DNA from 3 places in the Streptomyces sp. NPDC048623 genome. Region 2 is predicted to be linked to each of the others. Evidence: riboswitches for the same ligand, from Rfam matches in the RefSeq annotation. Region 2 holds a riboswitch; each other region holds the start of a gene.

The links. Region 2 has a riboswitch for cyclic di-AMP ahead of AB0C73_RS20575 (transglycosylase family protein). Riboswitches for the same ligand answer to the same signal wherever they lie in the genome.
Region 1: another riboswitch for cyclic di-AMP. It lies ahead of AB0C73_RS13455 (M23 family metallopeptidase); the one in region 2 lies ahead of AB0C73_RS20575 (transglycosylase family protein).
Region 3: another riboswitch for cyclic di-AMP. It lies ahead of AB0C73_RS07570 (C40 family peptidase); the one in region 2 lies ahead of AB0C73_RS20575 (transglycosylase family protein).

The regions. Positions count from the first base shown of each region.
Region 1 covers NZ_JBEZHV010000007.1:248,401-254,180, forward strand. The annotation lists gene AB0C73_RS13440 (GNAT family N-acetyltransferase) at 1-1,212, opposite strand, end outside; gene AB0C73_RS13445 (HPr family phosphocarrier protein) at 1,387-1,668, shown strand; gene AB0C73_RS13450 (GntR family transcriptional regulator) at 1,866-2,549, opposite strand; gene AB0C73_RS13455 (M23 family metallopeptidase) at 2,685-3,455, opposite strand; cyclic di-AMP (ydaO/yuaA leader) riboswitch at 3,468-3,633, opposite strand; gene AB0C73_RS13460 (pitrilysin family protein) at 3,827-5,194, opposite strand; gene AB0C73_RS13465 (pitrilysin family protein) at 5,221-5,780, opposite strand, start outside.
Region 2 covers NZ_JBEZHV010000013.1:174,128-179,907, forward strand. The annotation lists gene AB0C73_RS20565 (recombinase family protein) at 1-150, shown strand, start outside; gene AB0C73_RS20570 (transglycosylase family protein) at 393-1,442, shown strand; cyclic di-AMP (ydaO/yuaA leader) riboswitch at 1,702-1,875, shown strand; gene AB0C73_RS20575 (transglycosylase family protein) at 1,879-2,580, shown strand; gene eno (phosphopyruvate hydratase) at 2,875-4,161, shown strand; gene AB0C73_RS20585 (septum formation initiator family protein) at 4,251-4,724, shown strand; gene AB0C73_RS20590 (DUF501 domain-containing protein) at 4,741-5,298, shown strand; gene AB0C73_RS20595 (Ppx/GppA phosphatase family protein) at 5,295-5,780, shown strand, end outside.
Region 3 covers NZ_JBEZHV010000004.1:96,759-102,538, forward strand. The annotation lists gene AB0C73_RS07550 (adenosylmethionine--8-amino-7-oxononanoate transaminase) at 1-476, opposite strand, end outside; gene bioB (biotin synthase BioB) at 469-1,770, opposite strand; gene AB0C73_RS07560 (8-amino-7-oxononanoate synthase) at 1,913-3,151, shown strand; gene AB0C73_RS07565 (ATP-binding protein) at 3,319-3,753, shown strand; gene AB0C73_RS07570 (C40 family peptidase) at 3,781-4,257, opposite strand; cyclic di-AMP (ydaO/yuaA leader) riboswitch at 4,261-4,380, opposite strand; gene AB0C73_RS07575 (hypothetical protein) at 4,775-5,080, opposite strand; gene AB0C73_RS07580 (ATP-dependent Clp protease proteolytic subunit) at 5,088-5,738, opposite strand.

The DNA.
Region 1 (5,780 bases), on a different contig from region 2:
GTCCGCGCGGTTGCCGGCGGAGAGGAAGGAGGACAGGCCCGCGCCGCGCCGGTGCAGTCCGGCGAGCAGGGCGATGCCGATGGCGCCGGACTGGGTGAAGAGCCCGATCCGGCCGGCGGCCGGCATCTGCGGGGCGAGGGAGGCGTTCAGGCGGACGGACGCGGCCGTGTTGATGATTCCGAAGGCGTTGGGCCCGATGATCCGCATGCCGTACGAGCGGGCCTGGCGGACCAGCGCGCGCTGGCGCTCGCGGCCCTCGGGCCCGCTCTCGGCGTAGCCGGCGGACAGCACGACCAGGCCGCGCACGCCGTGCTCGCCGCAGTCGGCGACGGTCTCGGGGACCCGCTCGGCGGGGACGGCGACGACGGCGAGGTCGACGGGTTCACCGATGGCGGCGACGGAGCGGACGGCGGGGACGCCCTCCAGTTCGTGCGGTCCCTCGTCCAGGGCGGCGTTCACCGCGTGGACGCGGCCGGTGTAGCCGGCGTCGAGGAGGTTGCGCAGGACGGTGCGGCCGACGCCGCCGGGGGTGCGGCCGACGCCGATCACGGCGACGGAACCGGGGGCGAGGAGGCGCTGTACGGAGCGGGCCTCGGCGCGCTGTTCGCGGGCGCGCTGGACGGCGAGGGAGCGGTCGGTGGGCTCCAGGTCGAGGTGGAGGTGGACGGTTCCGTCCTCGAAGCTGCGCTTCTGGGTGTACCCGGCGTCCGTGAACACCTTGATCATCTTGTTGTTGGCGGGCAGCACCTCGGCGGCGAACCGGCGGATCCCGCGCTCGCGGGCGACGGCCGCGATGTGTTCGAGCAGCGCGGAGGCGACGCCGCGGCCCTGGTGGGCGTCCTGCACGAGGAAGGCGACCTCGGCCTCGTCGGCGGGCGCCGAGGCGGGGTGGCCCTGGTCGTTGATCCGGTCGTAGCGCACGGTGGCGATGAACTCGCCGCCGACGGTCGCCGCGAGGCCGACCCGGTCCACGAAGTCGTGGTGGGTGAAGCGGTGCACGTCCTTGGCGGACAGGCGCGGGTAGGGCGCGAAGAAGCGGTAGTACTTCGACTCGTCCGAGACCTGCTCGTAGAAGCTGACCAGCCGGTCCGCGTCGTCGGCGGTGATCGGCCTGATCCGCGCGGTGCCGCCGTCCCGGAGGACGACATCCGCTTCCCAGTGGTCCGGATACGCGTGCTCCGGCTGCCCCGACTGCTCCGAACCCCTCTGCATGGGGCAAGCCTACGGCCGGGGTCCGACAGGGGCACGGGTCGCGTGGCCCCGGTCCGCCGGGCAGTCTAGGGAGGGCCGAACGGCCGTCCGGCCGGGGCCGGAGGTCGGTACGAGCACCTCGTCACCCATGAGAGACTGGTCTAGACAATCGCTGAAAGTTGAAGGGCAACCACCATGGCTGAGCGCCGCGTCAACGTCGGCTGGGCCGAGGGCCTGCACGCCCGCCCCGCCTCCATCTTCGTCCGTGCCGCCACGGCCTCCGGCGTCCCCGTGACGATCGCCAAGGCGGACGGCAACCCGGTCAACGCCGCGTCCATGCTCGCGGTGCTCGGCCTGGGTGCCCAGGGCGGCGAGGAGATCGTGCTCACTTCGGAGGCCGACGGCGCCGAGATCGCGCTCGACCGCCTGGCGAAGCTGGTCGCCGAGGGGCTCGACGAGCTCCCCGAGACCGTCTGACCCGTCACCTCCCCGACGACGGATCACGGAACGCCGTGTCCCCCGGCTCCTCCCGGGCGGACGCGGCGTTTTCGTTTTCCCGCACCTTTCGTGTGCCGTCTACACTCCATTCCCGCTTCCGCGGGAATGCACGGACGAATTCAGGGCAGCACGAAACGGGCCGGGGAATTCTCACCTCTTTGTATACGGCGCCCGCGTTAATTCCGCGGTCCCGCACTGTTTACGGCATGTTGCGAAACCCTCACGCGCGGCCGGTCCGTCCGTTTCAGACGGTGCAGCGGGACCGACCGCTCCACGTGCAGCGCGGTCAGCGCGCGGGCCCGCTCGGCGTCCCGGCGGGCCACCGCGTCCACGATCGCCCCGTGCTCGGCCCACGCCTCGGCGGGCCGCTCGGCCGGCTCGACCGCGTACATCCAGGCGATCTTGTGCCGCAGCTGGGTGAGCAGCGTGGTGAGCGGCGGGCTGCCCGAGGCCTGTGCCAGCGTCTCGTGGAACCAGCCGCCGAGCGCGGCCAGGTCCGCGCCGCGCCCGTCCCTGGCGCGCTCCTGACCGATCCTGACCAGGCCGCGCAGGACCTTGAGGTGGGCGTCGGTGCGCCGCTGCGCGGCCCGCGCGGCACCCATCGGTTCCAGCAGGGAGCGCATGTCGAGCAGATCGGCGGCCTCCTGCTCACCGGGCTCGGCGACATGGGCGCCGGCGTGCCGGCGGCTCACCACGAAGCCCTCGGACTCCAGGGTGCGCAGCGCCTCGCGGACCGGGACGCGGGAGACCCCGTAGCGGCGGGCCAGCTGCTCCTCGGTGAGCCGGGCGCCCCGCGCGTACACCCCGGAGACGATGTCGTCCCGGATCGCCGTGCATACCGATTGCGCGGGAATGCGCATCTGAGACCTCCGATTTCGTCCGCGTCCTGCGACTCTATTGCAGGACGCCGGAAATTCCGACGGCGCCCGTTGGAAACGGACGCAAAAATGCCCCGACTCGAAACCAGCCGGGGCATTTTTACTGAAGTGGGACCGTCAGACGCTCACGCCGCGGGCGCGGAGGTAGCTGATCGGGTTGATGTCGGAGCCGTACTCGGCGGTGGTGCGCGCCTCGAAGTGGAGGTGCGGGCCGGTGGAGTTGCCGGAGGAGCCGGAGACGCCGATCTGCTCGCCGGGGGTGACCTTCTGGCCGACGTACACGCGGATGGCGGAGAGGTGGCCGTACTGGGTGTACGTGCCGTCGTTCATCCGGATCACGATGTTGTTGCCGTAGGCGCCGCCCCAGCCGGCCTCGACGACGGTGCCGGAGCCCACGGAGACGACCTTGGTGCCGTAGGCGGCGTGGAAGTCGATGCCGGAGTGACTGCCGGAGGACCAGAGCGAGCCGCCGGCCTTGTAGCCGGTGCTCACGTACGAGCCGGCCACGGGGAGCTGGAAGGAGGCGAGGCGCTTGCGCTCGGCCTCACGGGCGGCGCGCTCCTTGGCCTCGCGGATCTCCTTGGCGCGGGCCTCGGCCTTGCGCTTGGCCTCGGCGGCGGCCCGGACGCGGGCGGCCTCCTCGGCGGCGGCCTTCTCCTGGGCGGACGCCTGGGCGTCGACCCGCTCGGCGAGGGACTCCTCGGCGATCACCTGGGTGAGGCCGGTGTCCTCCACGGAGGGGCTCTCCGTGTCGGCGGCGAGCGCCGGGGAGGCCAGGGTGCCGATGACGCCGGTGGTGGCGAGAGTCGCCATGCCGGCGAAGCCCGCGCCGCGGCGCGCCATCCGGCTCGAACCACGATGCTTCCCGGTGGCACGGGTGAACGCCATGTAGTGGCTGGTCCTTTCCTTCCCTCTCGCCTACCGGGTTAGCTGACGGGTTCGGAGCAGGAAGGTCTCCTACGGGCCCCTCCGCGCGGAGCGAAGGCGTCCGATTCACCCCAGGGACTGCGTATGGGTCCCCGGCTCCCCAGGCTCGCGCCTTGCGGGGACTCGGCGATGACTGTCCGTTGCCGCGGACGCGGCGTCGTGCAGTGGCCGGACAGCCGCATCGACGCTAGGCCGATCACCTTTCAATAACCAAACGGACACGGGTTTTTGTAAGACATGCCACAGGGCATTCACCCACAGCACTCTGCAATACGGACAAACAGGAGGACCCCGACGAACCAGCCGTCGGGGTCCCTGTGACGGCGGCTCAATCAGCCGGTGACGACGGTCACTTCGCCGATGCCGAGCGCCCGCACCGGGTCCGCGATCTGCGCCGCGTCGCCGACGAGCACCGTCACGAGCCGGTCCACCGGGAAGGCGTTGACGACCGCGGCGGTCGCCTCCACCGTGCCCGTCGCGGCGAGCCGCGCGTACAGATGGGCCTGGTAGTCGTCCGCGAGGTGCTGCTCGACCTGGTCGGCGAGCGTCGCCGCGACCGAGGCGGCCGTCTCGTACTTGAGCGGGGCCACGCCCACCAGGTTCTGCACGGCGACGTCACGCTCCGTGTCCGTCAGCCCCTCGGCGGCCAGGGTGCGCAGCACCTTCCACAGGTCGTCGAGTGCCGGACCGGTGTTGGGGGTGTCGACCGAGCCGCTGATGGCGAGCATCGACGCGCCGTGGCCCTCGCCGTCGGAGCGCAGCACCTGGCCGAAGGCCCGTACGCCGTAGGTGTAGCCCTTCTCCTCGCGCAGGACGCGGTCCAGGCGGGAGGTGAGGGTGCCGCCGAGGCAGTACGTGCCGAGCACCTGGGCCGCCCAGACGCTGTCGTGGCGGTCGGCGCCGACGCGGCCGATGAGCAGCTGCGTCTGCACGGCGCCGGGCCGGTCCACGATGACGACCCGTCCGGTGTCGTCGGCGGTGACGGGCGGCATCGGGCGCGGCGCGGCGGGCTTGCCGCTCCAGGTGCCCAGGGTGTCGGCGAGCTCCTTGTCCAGGTCGACACCGGTGAGGTCGCCGACCACGACGGCCGTGGCGGCGGCCGGGCGCACATGCGCGTCGTAGAAGGCGCGCACGGCGGCGGCGTCGATCGCGGCGACGGTCTCCTCGGTGCCCTGGCGCGGCCGGGACATGCGCGCGCCGGCCGGGAACAGCTCCTTGGAGAGCTGCTTGGCGGCGCGGCGGGACGGGTTGGCCGTCTCGTGCGGGATCTCGTCGAGGCGGTTGCGCACCAGGCGCTCGACCTCGCTCTCGGCGAACGCCGGGGCGATCAGGGCCTCGGCGAGCAGGCCGAGCGCCTTGGGCAGCCGGGAGACCGGGACCTCCAGGGAGACCCGTACGCCGGGGTGGTCGGCGTGCGCGTCGAGGCTGGCGCCGCAGCGCTCCAGCTCGGCGGCGAACTCCTCGGCGGTGTGCCGGTCGGTGCCCTCGGACAGGGCCCGGGCCATGATCGTGGCGACACCGTCCAGGCCCTCGGGCTCGGCGTCGAGCGGCGCGTCGAGGAAGATCTCGACGGCCACCACCTGCTGGCCGGGGCGGTGGCAGCGGAGCACCGTGAGCCCGTTGTCGAGCGCGCCGCGCTCCGGGGCCGGGAAGGCCCAGGGCTTGGCCTCGCCGGCCTGCGGCTGCGGGTGGAACTCCATGCTCGTCAAAGACGCGGCAGCGTCGGTCACTGGTCCGCTCCCTCTTCCTCGTCGCTGTCGGTCTCGTCGGCCGTGCCGCCCACCGGCTCGTAGACGAGCACGGCGCGGTTGTCGGGCCGCAGCCGGGCGGCGGCGACCTCGCGCACCTCGTCGGCGGTGACGTCGAGGACCCGGTCGACGGCGGTCAGCGCCAGCTGCGGGTCGCCGAACAGCACCGCGAAGCGGCAGAGTTCGTCGGCGCGGCCGGCGACGGTGCCGAGCCGGTCGAGCCACTCGCGCTCCAACTGGGCCTGGGCGCGCTCCATCTCCTCGGCCGTGGGGCCGTCGGCGGCGAACCGGGCGAGCTCCTCGTCGACGGCCGCCTCGATCGCCGGCACCTCGACGCCGCCGGAGGTCTTGACGTCCAGCCAGCCGAGCGAGGGCGCGCCGGCGAGCCGCAGCAGGCCGAAGCCGGCGGCGACGGCGGTGCGGTCGCGGCGCACGAGCCGGTTGTGCAGCCGGGAGGACTCGCCGCCGCCGAGGACGGTGAGGGCCAGGTCGGCCGCGTCGCACGCGCGGGTGCCGTCCTCGGGCAGCCGGTAGGCGG
Region 2 (5,780 bases):
TGGAAGCGGGGGGTGTGGCCTGTGGTCATGGAGGTGCTCCATGCCAAGGAGCGGGGTGTGCCCGCGTACCGGCGGCCGACCCTCCCGCAGCTGTTCGTGACTGGTCGGCTCAGGGACGACCCCCTGGTCCGGACGATTTGTCGCCCCTGAACCTCCCGCCGGACCTGCGACTTGGGGCCGATCCGGCGGAACTGCGGTGGCGCGGTGGGCTGATCATGCGTGGCCTGCGCACGCTTCCGGTGGAGTTCAATGTTTCCCACAAAGGCGCCCGTGGCTGACGGACCGTCAATACTGTGATCTTCGCGTGATCCCCGCTGCATCGACTTGTGATGTGCGTTCGAATGCCGCTACTTTCACCGGCAGTCTCAGCAGTCACGCGAAAGGCACTCCGTATGCGCTCCGGGAACGGACGTCACCGCAGACCCCGCCAGGCCCCCGCGCTCGTCGTCGCAGCGGGTGTGACCGGATCGGCCATGGCGCTGCCGCTGCTCGCCACCGGTTCCGCCTCCGCCGCCGACGCCCAGACCTGGGACCGGGTGGCCGAGTGCGAGTCGGGGGGCGCGTGGAGCGCCAACTTCGGCAACGGGCTCTACGGCGGCCTCCAGTTCACCCAGGAGGGCTGGGAGAAGCACGGCGGCCTGGCCTACGCGCCGAGCGCGGACCTCGCGAGCCGCTCCCAGCAGATCGTCGTCGCGGACAAGGCCTTCGCCGCCGGTGACACCCAGTGGGCCACCTGCGCGCCGATCGCCGGCCTGAAGAAGGACGGCAAGACCCCCGGCGTCGACCCGGGCCCCGGCGTCACGCCCAAGGAGTCCACCGGCCCCCGGCCGGAGTCGAACCGCACCGACGGCCTGCCCACCACCGGCGCCACCGAGGGCGGCGACGCCCAGGGCCTGTTCCGGGGTGTCACCCAGACCCCCGCGTCCCCCTCGCCGTCCGCCTCCTCCTCCACTCCGGCGTCCCCGAGCGCCACCGTCACCCCGACGGCCCCCGGCACCTCCACCACGCCCGGAATGCCCGTAACGCCGGGTACGCCCGATGTGTCCGAGACCCTCCCCGGCACTCCTGGTGTCACCGATGCGACCGGCGCGGGCAAGCACCGTGGTGACGCCGCGACGGATGAAACCGGCAACTCGGACACCGCGCGCGAATCCGGACGTCACGCCGCCCCGTCCGACGGGGTGGCGGGCGACGCAACCGGCGGCGGGAGCGCGGCCGGTGCGGCCGAGGGCTCCGTCACGGCAGACAAGACGGACAAGGCGGACGAATACACCGTCAAGCCGGGTGACAGCCTGTCGGACATTGCACAGGACAACGGTCTGCACGGCGGCTGGGCGGCCCTCTATGACGCCAACAAGGAGACGGTCGGGGCCGACCCCGACCTCATCCTCCCTGGTCAGAGCCTTGAGTTGGGGCTCGGCGCAAGCGACTCCCAGGGGTAGTTCGGGACTGAATGTCCGGTTCTGCTCCAGTGAGACATGAGTCTCTCTTGCCGAACTGGCGTGTCACGCCCGCAAACTTTGCTCACCGCACTCCCGACCTGCGCAAACAGGGCCTGACGGAGTGCAAGTAAGGGCGATTTTTCCGGGTTGAGGGTCTTTGAACTTCCCCCGGGTCTGTGTCTACGGTCAGGACCGCTCGCCACCGCGGGCCCCGTCGACCGGAACGCCGAGTCCTGCCGCCGATCCGATGGGAACAGTCGTCGCGCAAGCGCCGAAGGCAGGAGCGGGGGACCCAAGGTAAGTGCCGGTCCCGGCCGTTGAGACAGACGGCCGACGACCGGCTTGGGGTGAAGCCGCGTGCAAGGACACGCGGCCGGGCAACTCACTCGCCCGAACCCGACAGCTCACCTCGCAGGCGTCGGTGAGGAGAACTTCCATGCTGCTTTCCGGCAAGGGCAAACACCGTCGTGCCGCCAAGGCCACCCGCTTCGTCGCACTCGCCGGCGTCGCCGGTGTCGCCGTCGCCGCCCCGCTGCTGACCGCGGGCTCCGCCTCGGCCGCCACCAGCTCCGAGTGGGACGCCGTCGCCCAGTGCGAGTCCGGCGGCAACTGGTCCATCAACACCGGCAACGGCTTCTACGGCGGCCTGCAGTTCACCAACTCCACCTGGGCCGCGTTCGGTGGCACCGCCTACGCACCGCGCGCGGACCTCGCCTCGAAGTCCCAGCAGATCGCCATCGCCGAGAAGGTCCTCGCGGGCCAGGGCAAGGGTGCCTGGCCGAGCTGTGGCGTGGGTCTCTCCAGCGCCTCGTACGACGGCGGTGCCGCCGAGGCTCCGGCCCCGGCCCCGAAGCCGGCCGCGCCGAAGGCCACCACCCAGCGCGCCGCCGAGCAGCCGGCCACCCGCAGCGAGAAGCGCACCGCGCCGAAGCCCGCGGCCAAGACCGTCACCACCCCGACCGGCAAGAAGGTCAAGAAGGGCGACGGCGAGTACAAGGTCGTCTCCGGCGACACCCTGAGCAAGATCGCCCAGGCGCACCACGTCAAGGGTGGCTGGGAGAAGCTCTTCCAGCTGAACAAGGACATCGTCCAGGACGCCGACCTGATCTACCCGGGTCAGCAGCTTCACCTGAAGTAAGGAAGCAAGGAAGGAAGGAACGAGAGGACGGTCCGGCGGCCGTCCACTCCCTCCCCTCCCTCCTCGCCCTCCCCGCGGTGACCGGGAGACCGGCCCGGAGCATCCCGCTCCGGGCCGGTTTCGTACCCGCCGGTAGCCAGGTCTTTCGTCCTTGTATGCCTGCCGTTGGGTCCTTTTTCGTCCCAGGGGGCGGGCGCCCGGCTGGCTGGAGCCCCCGAGCCGGTTAGGCTCTTGTCGCAAGGCGAACGAGACCTTGCCGCATGCGTCACACCCAGCGTCACATCCCAGAAGGAGATGCTCGTGCCGTCCATCGACGTCGTCGTAGCCCGGGAAATCCTGGACTCCCGAGGCAACCCCACGGTCGAGGTCGAGGTCGGCCTCGACGACGGCAGCACCGGTCGTGCTGCCGTTCCGTCCGGTGCCTCCACCGGTGCGTTCGAGGCCCTCGAGCTTCGCGACGGTGACCCCAACCGCTACCAGGGCAAGGGTGTCGAGAAGGCCGTTCTCGCCGTCATCGAGCAGATCGGCCCGGAGCTCGTCGGCTACGACGCCACCGAGCAGCGCCTGATCGACCAGGCGATGTTCGACCTGGACGCCACCCCGGACAAGTCCTCGCTCGGCGCCAACGCCATCCTCGGTGTCTCCCTCGCCGTGGCGCACGCCGCCTCCGAGGCCTCCGACCTGCCGCTCTTCCGCTACCTCGGCGGCCCGAACGCGCACCTGCTGCCCGTTCCGATGATGAACATCCTGAACGGCGGCTCGCACGCCGACTCCAACGTGGACATCCAGGAGTTCATGATCGCGCCGATCGGCGCCGAGTCCTTCTCCGAGGCCCTCCGCTGGGGCACCGAGGTCTACCACACCCTCAAGTCCGTCCTGAAGGGCAAGGGCCTCTCCACCGGTCTCGGCGACGAGGGCGGGTTCGCCCCGAACCTGGAGTCCAACCGCGCCGCGCTCGACCTCATCCTGGAGGCCATCAAGCAGGCCGGCTACGTCCCGGGCAAGGACATCGCGCTCGCGCTCGACTGCGCCGCCTCCGAGTTCTACAAGGACGGCCTGTACGAGTTCGAGGGCAAGTCCCGCTCCGCCGCCGAGATGACCGAGTACTACGAGGAGCTCGTCGCCTCGTACCCGCTCGTCTCCATCGAGGACCCGCTGTTCGAGGACGACTGGGCCGGCTGGAAGGTCATCACCGACAAGCTCGGCGGCAAGGTGCAGCTCGTCGGCGACGACCTCTTCGTCACCAACCCGGAGCGCCTCGCCCGCGGCATCGAGGAGGGCTCCGCGAACGCCCTCCTGGTCAAGGTCAACCAGATCGGCTCGCTGACCGAGACCCTGGACGCCGTCGAGCTGGCCCAGCGCAGCGGCTTCAAGTGCATGATGTCGCACCGCTCCGGCGAGACCGAGGACGTCACCATCGCCGACCTCGCCGTCGCCACCAACTGCGGCCAGATCAAGACCGGCGCCCCGGCCCGCTCCGAGCGCGTCGCCAAGTACAACCAGCTGCTGCGCATCGAGGAGATCCTCGACGACGCCGCGGTCTACGCCGGCCGCAGCGCCTTCCCGCGCTTCAAGGGCTGAGCCTTTCCGTAAGGCAGCTTCCGTACGTCCCCGCACTCGGTCCCGTACCGTGTGCGGGGACGCACGTTTGACCAGGGGAGGCGCAGGACATGGCCGTGAAGAACCGGGACCGGTTCTCGACCGCTACCCGGATCAGGCTGCTCGGCGAGCAGACCGCCGCCCGTGTCTACCGCTCCCAGACCCGCCGTCAGGCCCGCCGCTCCCGGCTCACCGGACGCGCGGCCTTCCTGGCCCTCGTGGTCTGCTCGCTCGTGGTGGCGCTCGCCTACCCGATGCGGCAGTACGTCTCCCAGCAGGGCGAGATCGCCGACCAGGAGCGCAAGGCCGCCGAGGCCGCCCGCCGGGTCGAGGAGCTGCGGGACGAGAAGGCCCGCCTCCAGGACCCCGCCTACGTCCGGCGCCTCGCCCGTGAGCACCTGCACTACGTGATGCCCGGCGAGACCGGCTTCACCGTGAACGACCCCGACGCGGAGCAGCGGCCCCGCGCCGACCAGGAGGCGGCGGACGACCGCCCCTGGTACGACAACCTGTGGGACGGCGTCGACAACGCCGACCGCCACTGAGCAACCAGGATCGATGATGGAAACGCCCCCTCCGCAGACCGAACGCACCGAGCCCACCGACGCGGACGTCGCCGCGTTCGAGGCCCAGCTCGGGCGGCCGCCGCGCGGCCTGCGCGCCATCGCGCACCGCTGCCCGTGCGGCAACCCGGACGTCGTCGAGACCGCGCCGCGGCTGCCCGACGGCACGCCGTTCCCGACCACGTACTACCTGACGTGTCCGCGCGCCGCCTCCGCCATCGGCACCCTGGAGGCCAACGGGGTCATGAAGGAGATGCAGGCCCGGCTCGCCACCGACCCGGAGCTCGCCGCCGCCTACCGGGCCGCGCACGAGGACTACATCGCGCGCCGCGACGCGATCGAGGTCCTGGAGGGCTTCCCCAGTGCCGGCGGCATGCCCGACCGGGTCAAGTGCCTGCATGTGCTGGTCGGCCACTCGCTGGTGGCGGGACCGGGCGTGAACCCGTTCGGCGACGAGGCGCTCGCGATGCTGCCGGAGTGGTGGGCGAAGGGGCCGTGCGTCACCCCGTGTGCCGACAAGGCGGAGGAAGAAGAGGAAGAAGGGGACGAGAAGTGACCCGGGTCGCCGGAATCGACTGCGGTACGAACTCCATCCGCCTCCTCGTCGCCGACGTGCACCCTGAGACGGGCGAGCTGATCGAGCTCGACCGGCGGATGACGATCGTCCGGCTCGGCCAGGGCGTCGACAAGACCGGCCGGCTCGCGCCCGAGGCCCTGGAGCGGACCTTCGCCGCCTGCCGCGAGTACGCCGAGGTCGTCAGGGAGCTGGGGGTCGGCCCGGAGCGGCTGCGCTTCGTCGCGACCTCCGCCTCCCGCGACGCCGAGAACCGCGAGGACTTCGTCAAGGGCGTCGTCGGGATCCTGGGCGTCGAGCCCGAGGTGATCACCGGCGACCAGGAGGCCGAGTTCTCCTTCACCGGCGCCACCGGTGAGCTGCACGGCGCCGACCGGCGTCTGGTGGTGGACATCGGCGGCGGCTCGACCGAGTTCGTGGTCGGCAACAAGCACGTCGAGGCGGCTCGCTCCGTCGACATCGGC
Region 3 (5,780 bases), on a different contig from region 2:
TGCCAGGTGTCGCCGTGGTAGCCGCCGCGCCAGGTCAGCAGCCGCCGCTTGGCCGGCCGGCCGAGCGAGCGCCAGTACTGCAGGCACATCTTCGCGGCGACCTCGACCGAGACCGAGCCCGAGTCGCTGAGGAAGACGTGCCGCAGCGGCTCCGGGGTGATCTCCACGAGCCGCGCGGCGAGCCGCACGGCCGGTTCGTGGGTGAGCCCGCCGAACATGACGTGGCTCATCCGGTCCAGCTGGCCGCGCGCGGCCTCGTTGAGCACCGGGTGGTTGTAGCCGTGCACGGCCGACCACCAGGAGGACATGCCGTCGACCAGCTCGGCCTGCCCCTCGACGGGTTCGGCGAGCCGGAGCCTCACCCCGGACGCGGACGCGACGACCAGCGGTTCCGTACGGCCGGGCATCGGGCCGTACGGGTGCCAGACGTGCGCCCGGTCCAGGGCGAGGAGTTCGGTGGTACCGGTGTCACGCATTCGGCGCGAGGTCCGTACCGGCGCCGCGGCGGCGCACGGCCACCAGGTCCGGGCGCGCGCCCGACGCGTCGGCCGGGGCCCCCTCGGACGCCTCGGGCTCCTCGGCCGCGGCCGTCTGCTCACCGGCACCGGCGTGACCGCCGCACGGACCGCAGCCGCCACCGGCCTCGGCGTGCGAGCCGCAGCCGCCGCCCGCGCCCGCACCGGCCTCCGCCTGCGAGCCACAGGCCCCGCCCGCCTCTGCCGCGTGCGAGCCGCAGCCCGCCCCGGCCGCCGCCGCGGCGACGTCCGCCCGGTGCGCGGGCAGCGTGGGGGTGCCCGCGCCCTCCACCTCGAAGCCGGCGTCCGCGATCATGTCCAGGTCGGCCTGGCCGGCCTGGCCCTCGCTGGTCAGATAGTCGCCCAGGAAGATCGAGTTGGCGATGTTCAGGGCCAGCGGCTGCATGGAGCGCAGGTGCACCTCACGGCCGCCCGCGATCCGGACCTCCACGTCGGGGCAGACGAACCGCACCATCGCGAGGATCCGCAGACAGCGCTGCGGGCTGAGGTTCCACTCCTTGGCGAGCGGGGTGCCCTCGAAGGGGATGAGGAAGTTGACCGGCACCGAGTCCGAGCCGAGCTCGCGCAGCGCGAACACCACGTCGACCAGGTCCTCGTCGCTCTCGCCCATGCCCGCGATCAGACCCGAGCAGGCCGACAGACCCGCGCCGTGCGCCTTCTGCACGGTGTCCACCCGGTCCGCGTAGGTGTGGGTGGTGGTGATCTCCCCGTACGTCCCCTCGGACGTGTTGAGGTTGTGGTTGTACGCGTCGGCGCCGGCTTCCTTCAGCCGCTCCGCCTGCCCGTCGGAGAGCAGCCCGAGGCAGGCGCAGACCTCCACGCCTTCGTTCTGCTCCTTGATCGCCTCGATGGTCCTGCCGACCCGCTCGACGTCCCGGTCCGTCGGACCGCGCCCGCTCGCCACCAGACAGACCCGCTTGGCGCCGCCCGCGACACCGGCCGCCGCCGCGGCCGAGGCCTCGTCGGGCTTGAGCCAGGAGTACTTGAGGATCCCGGCCGTGGAGCCGAGCCGCTGCGAACAGTAGGAGCAGTCCTCGGGGCACAGACCGGACTTCAGATTGACGAGATAGTTGAGCTTCACCCGCCGCCCGAACCACTGGCGGCGCACCTTGCCGGCAGCGCTCACCACATCGAGCAGGTCGTCGTCGGAGGTCGCCAGCACGGCGAGCGCTTCTTCACGGGTCGGCGACTCGCGCCGCAGCCCCTTCTCCACCAGCGTGTTCAGCAGGTCCATAAGCGCTGATCCTGGCCTACGGCACACCCCCGGGCCAAGGAGGATCCGAACAAACGACACCGATTCCTGTGTGTGCATGGCCACATCCTGACCTCGACGGGATACGGCTAGGGTCTGTGCGCTGCCTACAAAAGGATCCGTCATGCCGCCGTACGCCGAGGACCCGCTGGACCCCGCCGCGGGGACGGGCGAAGGCCCGCCGGCCCCCGCCGCGGGCACGGGCGAGGGCCCGCGCCCGGCCGCCTTCGACTGGACCGAGGCGGCGGCCCGGCGGCGCGCGGCGGCCGGCCTGGTGCGCACCCTGCGGCCCCGGGCCGCCGAGTCGGACCTGCTCGACCTCGCCAGCAACGACTACCTCGGCCTGACCCACCGCCCCGAGATCACCGAGGCGGCCGCCGAGGCCGCCCGCCGCTGGGGCGCCGGTGCCACCGGTTCGCGTCTGGTCACCGGCACGACCCTGCTGCACACCCGCCTCGAACAGGAGCTCGCCGCGTTCTGCGGCTTCGAGGCGGCCCTGGTCTTCTCCTCCGGCTACGCGGCGAACCTCGCGGCCCTCACCGCGCTCTCCGTACCGGACGGCCTGATCGTCTCCGACGCGGGCAACCACGCCTCCCTCGTCGACGGCTGCCGGCTCGCCCGGGCCGAGACGGCGGTCGTGCCGCACGCCGACCCGGGGGCCGTGGCCAAGACGCTGGCCGCGCACCCCGGCCGCCCGGCGCTCGCCGTCAGCGACTCGGTCTTCTCGGTGGACGGCGACCGGGCGCCGCTCGACGCACTCGCCGCCGTCTGCCGCGAGCACGGCGCGGGCCTGGTCGTCGACGACGCCCACGGCTTCGGCGTGCTCGGCGAGGGCGGGCGCGGCGCGCTGAGCGAGGCCGGCCTCGCGGGCGCCCCCGACGTGGTCGCCACCCTCACCCTGTCCAAGTCCCTGGGCAGCCAGGGCGGCGCCGTGCTCGGCCCGGCCCGGGTGATCGAGCACCTGGTCAACGCCGCCCGCACCTTCATCTTCGACACCGGCCTCGCCCCCGCCGCGGCCGGTGCCGCCCTGGCGAGCCTGCGCCTGATCGGCGCCGAACCGGCCCTCGCGGCCCGGGCCGGCACGGTCGCCCGGACCCTGCACCGGCTGCTCACCGCCGCCGGTCTTTCCGCCGTACGGCCCGACGCGGCGGTCGTGTCCGTGCGCGCGCCGGGCCCGGAGGAGGCGCTGCGCTGGGCCGCCGACTGCCGCGAACTCGGCCTCGGCGTGGGCTGCTTCCGGCCCCCGTCGGTCCCCGACGGCATCTCCCGGCTGCGCCTCACGGCCCGCGCGGACCTCACGGACGCGGAGATCGAGCGGGCGGTGGCCACGATCGTACGGACCGCGCCGCCCGGAGCGCTCTGAGCCCGGACCGTGTACGGCCACGCGTACAAGCGTCTGTGCGGTTCACCGCTTCGGGCGACAGATATCCGTATATCTGGTGGATCGCCGCCCGGGGCGGTGACATCGGTGGCAGGCTGACGCGCATGCAGTCCGGGCGTCGTCGCCCGGCGGGAGAAGGACGGCGTCGCATGGCAGACCAGCAGGAAGCAACCGTCACACTGCCGAGCGACCCGGCCTCGGTCTCCGCCGCGCGGAGGTACGTCGGCGAGGTGCTCACCTCCTGGGGGCTCGGGGACGCGACCGACACCGCGGACGCGATCCGGCTGATCGTCTCGGAGCTGGCGACCAACGCCGTGCAGCACACCTTCGGGCAGTCGCCCACGTTCACCGTCGACGTACGCCTGGAGCGCGACGAGCAGCTGCACATCGGGGTCACCGACAGCCACCCCCGCTGGCCCCGGCGCCTGCCGGCGGCGGTGCAGCAGGACAACGGGCGAGGGATGGCGATCATCCGCTTCCTGACGAAGGAGGCGGGCGGCCGACTGGTGGTGACCCCGACGGCGGAGGGCGGCAAGACGGTGTGGATCACGCTGCCGTGGACGGCGGCGCTGACCCGGGCCTGACCGACCGCCCTCGTCGCACCCTGCCGGTCAGCGCACCCGTCCGTAGAAGACCTTCGAGGTCCAGATCTTGTCGAGCTTCACCCAGGAGCCGGTCTTGGGGGAGTGCCAGATCTTGTTGTTTCCCGCATAGATCCCGACGTGGTAGACGCTTCCCCCGGAGTGGAAGAAGACCAGGTCACCCACCTGCCGGCTGCCCGAGGAGATGTGGCGGGTCTTGTTGTACTGCTGCTGCGCGGTGCGTGGCAGCGTCTTGCCCGCCTTCTTGTACGAGTAGAGCGTGAGGCCCGAGCAGTCGAAGCGGGTGGGGCCCGAGGCGCCGTACTTGTAGGGTGCCCCCTTCTTCGAGGCGGCGACGTTCAGCGCCTTGCTCGCGTAGGAGGTCGCCGCCTGGGCCTCTGGCGCCGCTCCTGGTGCGAGCAGCGTGCCGCCGACGGCGGCGAGGGTGAGAGCCGAGACGGCTCCGGCCCGGGACAGCAGGGACGGGACATGCATGTGCGCAGTCATGCGCAACCCTTCGTCAGCCGCCTGCGAAGGATGACCTGTCGGGTTCGGACCGGCGAAGACGCCCGGCCGCGGCTGCGGCTTCACCCCGAGGATCGCCCCGTACTGCTCGGGCGGCCCGTGTTGCTCGGGTCCTCCACTCCTGCCGGTCCACTCCTGTCGACCAGTCGTCCGGGACGGCGGCAGGACTCGGCGTCCGCCCGGACCGCCCCGCCGTGGGTGGCGGGGGCTTGTCGTCGACAGGGATCTTGACCCACGGCCAGGGCGAAATCCGAGCTGAAACGGCGATATGTGAGGCTCCTCACGACTGATCCATACGGGTGGACAGTCAGCTTTCGTGATCTGAGGAGGTTTGGCCGACGAGCCCGTCACCAGGGGCAGAGCGCCGGATTCGGCCAGATGCGTACACCTGTTGCGCAACTCACCTGAGATCCATGTCGATTCGTCGACTACGCCGAACGAGGGAGCGATTCTGCGGTTCCCGTGCCCCATGTGGACCTCGACACGACACGCGCCGCTGTCAACTCGCCCTCTCTCCGGGCACGGTGACCCGCCCGGAACGCCGCTCGCCGTCCAACACCCGTAGCGCACGCGCCAATGTGTCCGCGTGCACCTCGCTCTCGCCCCGCAGATGCATGAGTGTCAGTGCGTCCCGGAGCGCCGTCGCCCTCCCGACCAGGGCCTGCGCCGCGCGCAGCGCCCCATAGGTATGCGAGGACCTGGATGGATTGATCCTCCCCAGGAGATCGAGGACTTCGAGATACGTGTCGACGAACTCGCCCTCGGCGCGGGTCAGGGCGGGCAGCGGCGGCGGCTCCGGCACCATGGCGGCCTCACTCCTCCCCGGTGGCCGCCGACGCGCGGCGGCTGCGGATCACGTCGTCCACCAGGCCGTACGCGAGGGCCGCGGGCGCGTCGAGCACCGTGATCCGGTCGAGGTCGGCGTCGATCCGCGCCCGGTCCCGGCCGGTGTGTCCGGCGAGCAGCGCGGCGATCAGCTCGCGCTGGCGCAGCAATTCCCGCGCCTGGAGGTCGAGATCGCTGGGCTGTCCCTGCAACGGCTCGTCGAGCGCGGGCTGCTGGAGCACGATCCTGGCTCCCGGCAGGGCGAGCCGGCGGCCCGGCGTGCCCGCCGCGAGCAGTACCGCGGCCGGTCCGACGGCCTGCCCGAGGCAGATGGTCTCCACCTCGCAGGAGACCGTGCTGATCGTGTCGTAGACCGAGGTCATGGCGCTGACCGAGCCGCCGGGCGAGTTGATGTAGAGGCTGATCACCTGCCCGGGCGAGGCGTAGTCCAGGTGCAGGAACTGCGCGATGACGTCATTGGCCGAGGTCTCGTCGATCGGCGTGCCCAGGAAGACGATCCGCTCCTGGAGCAGCTTGGAGTAGGGGTCGAGGGTGCGGGTGCCGAAGCTCGTGCGTTCGGTGAACTCCGGAAGGACGTACCGCATGGTGCTCCGCGTGCTGCCGTTCATGGCCTTCATGGCACTCCTCCTTCTGTAAAAAATGTACAGGACGTACAGGCC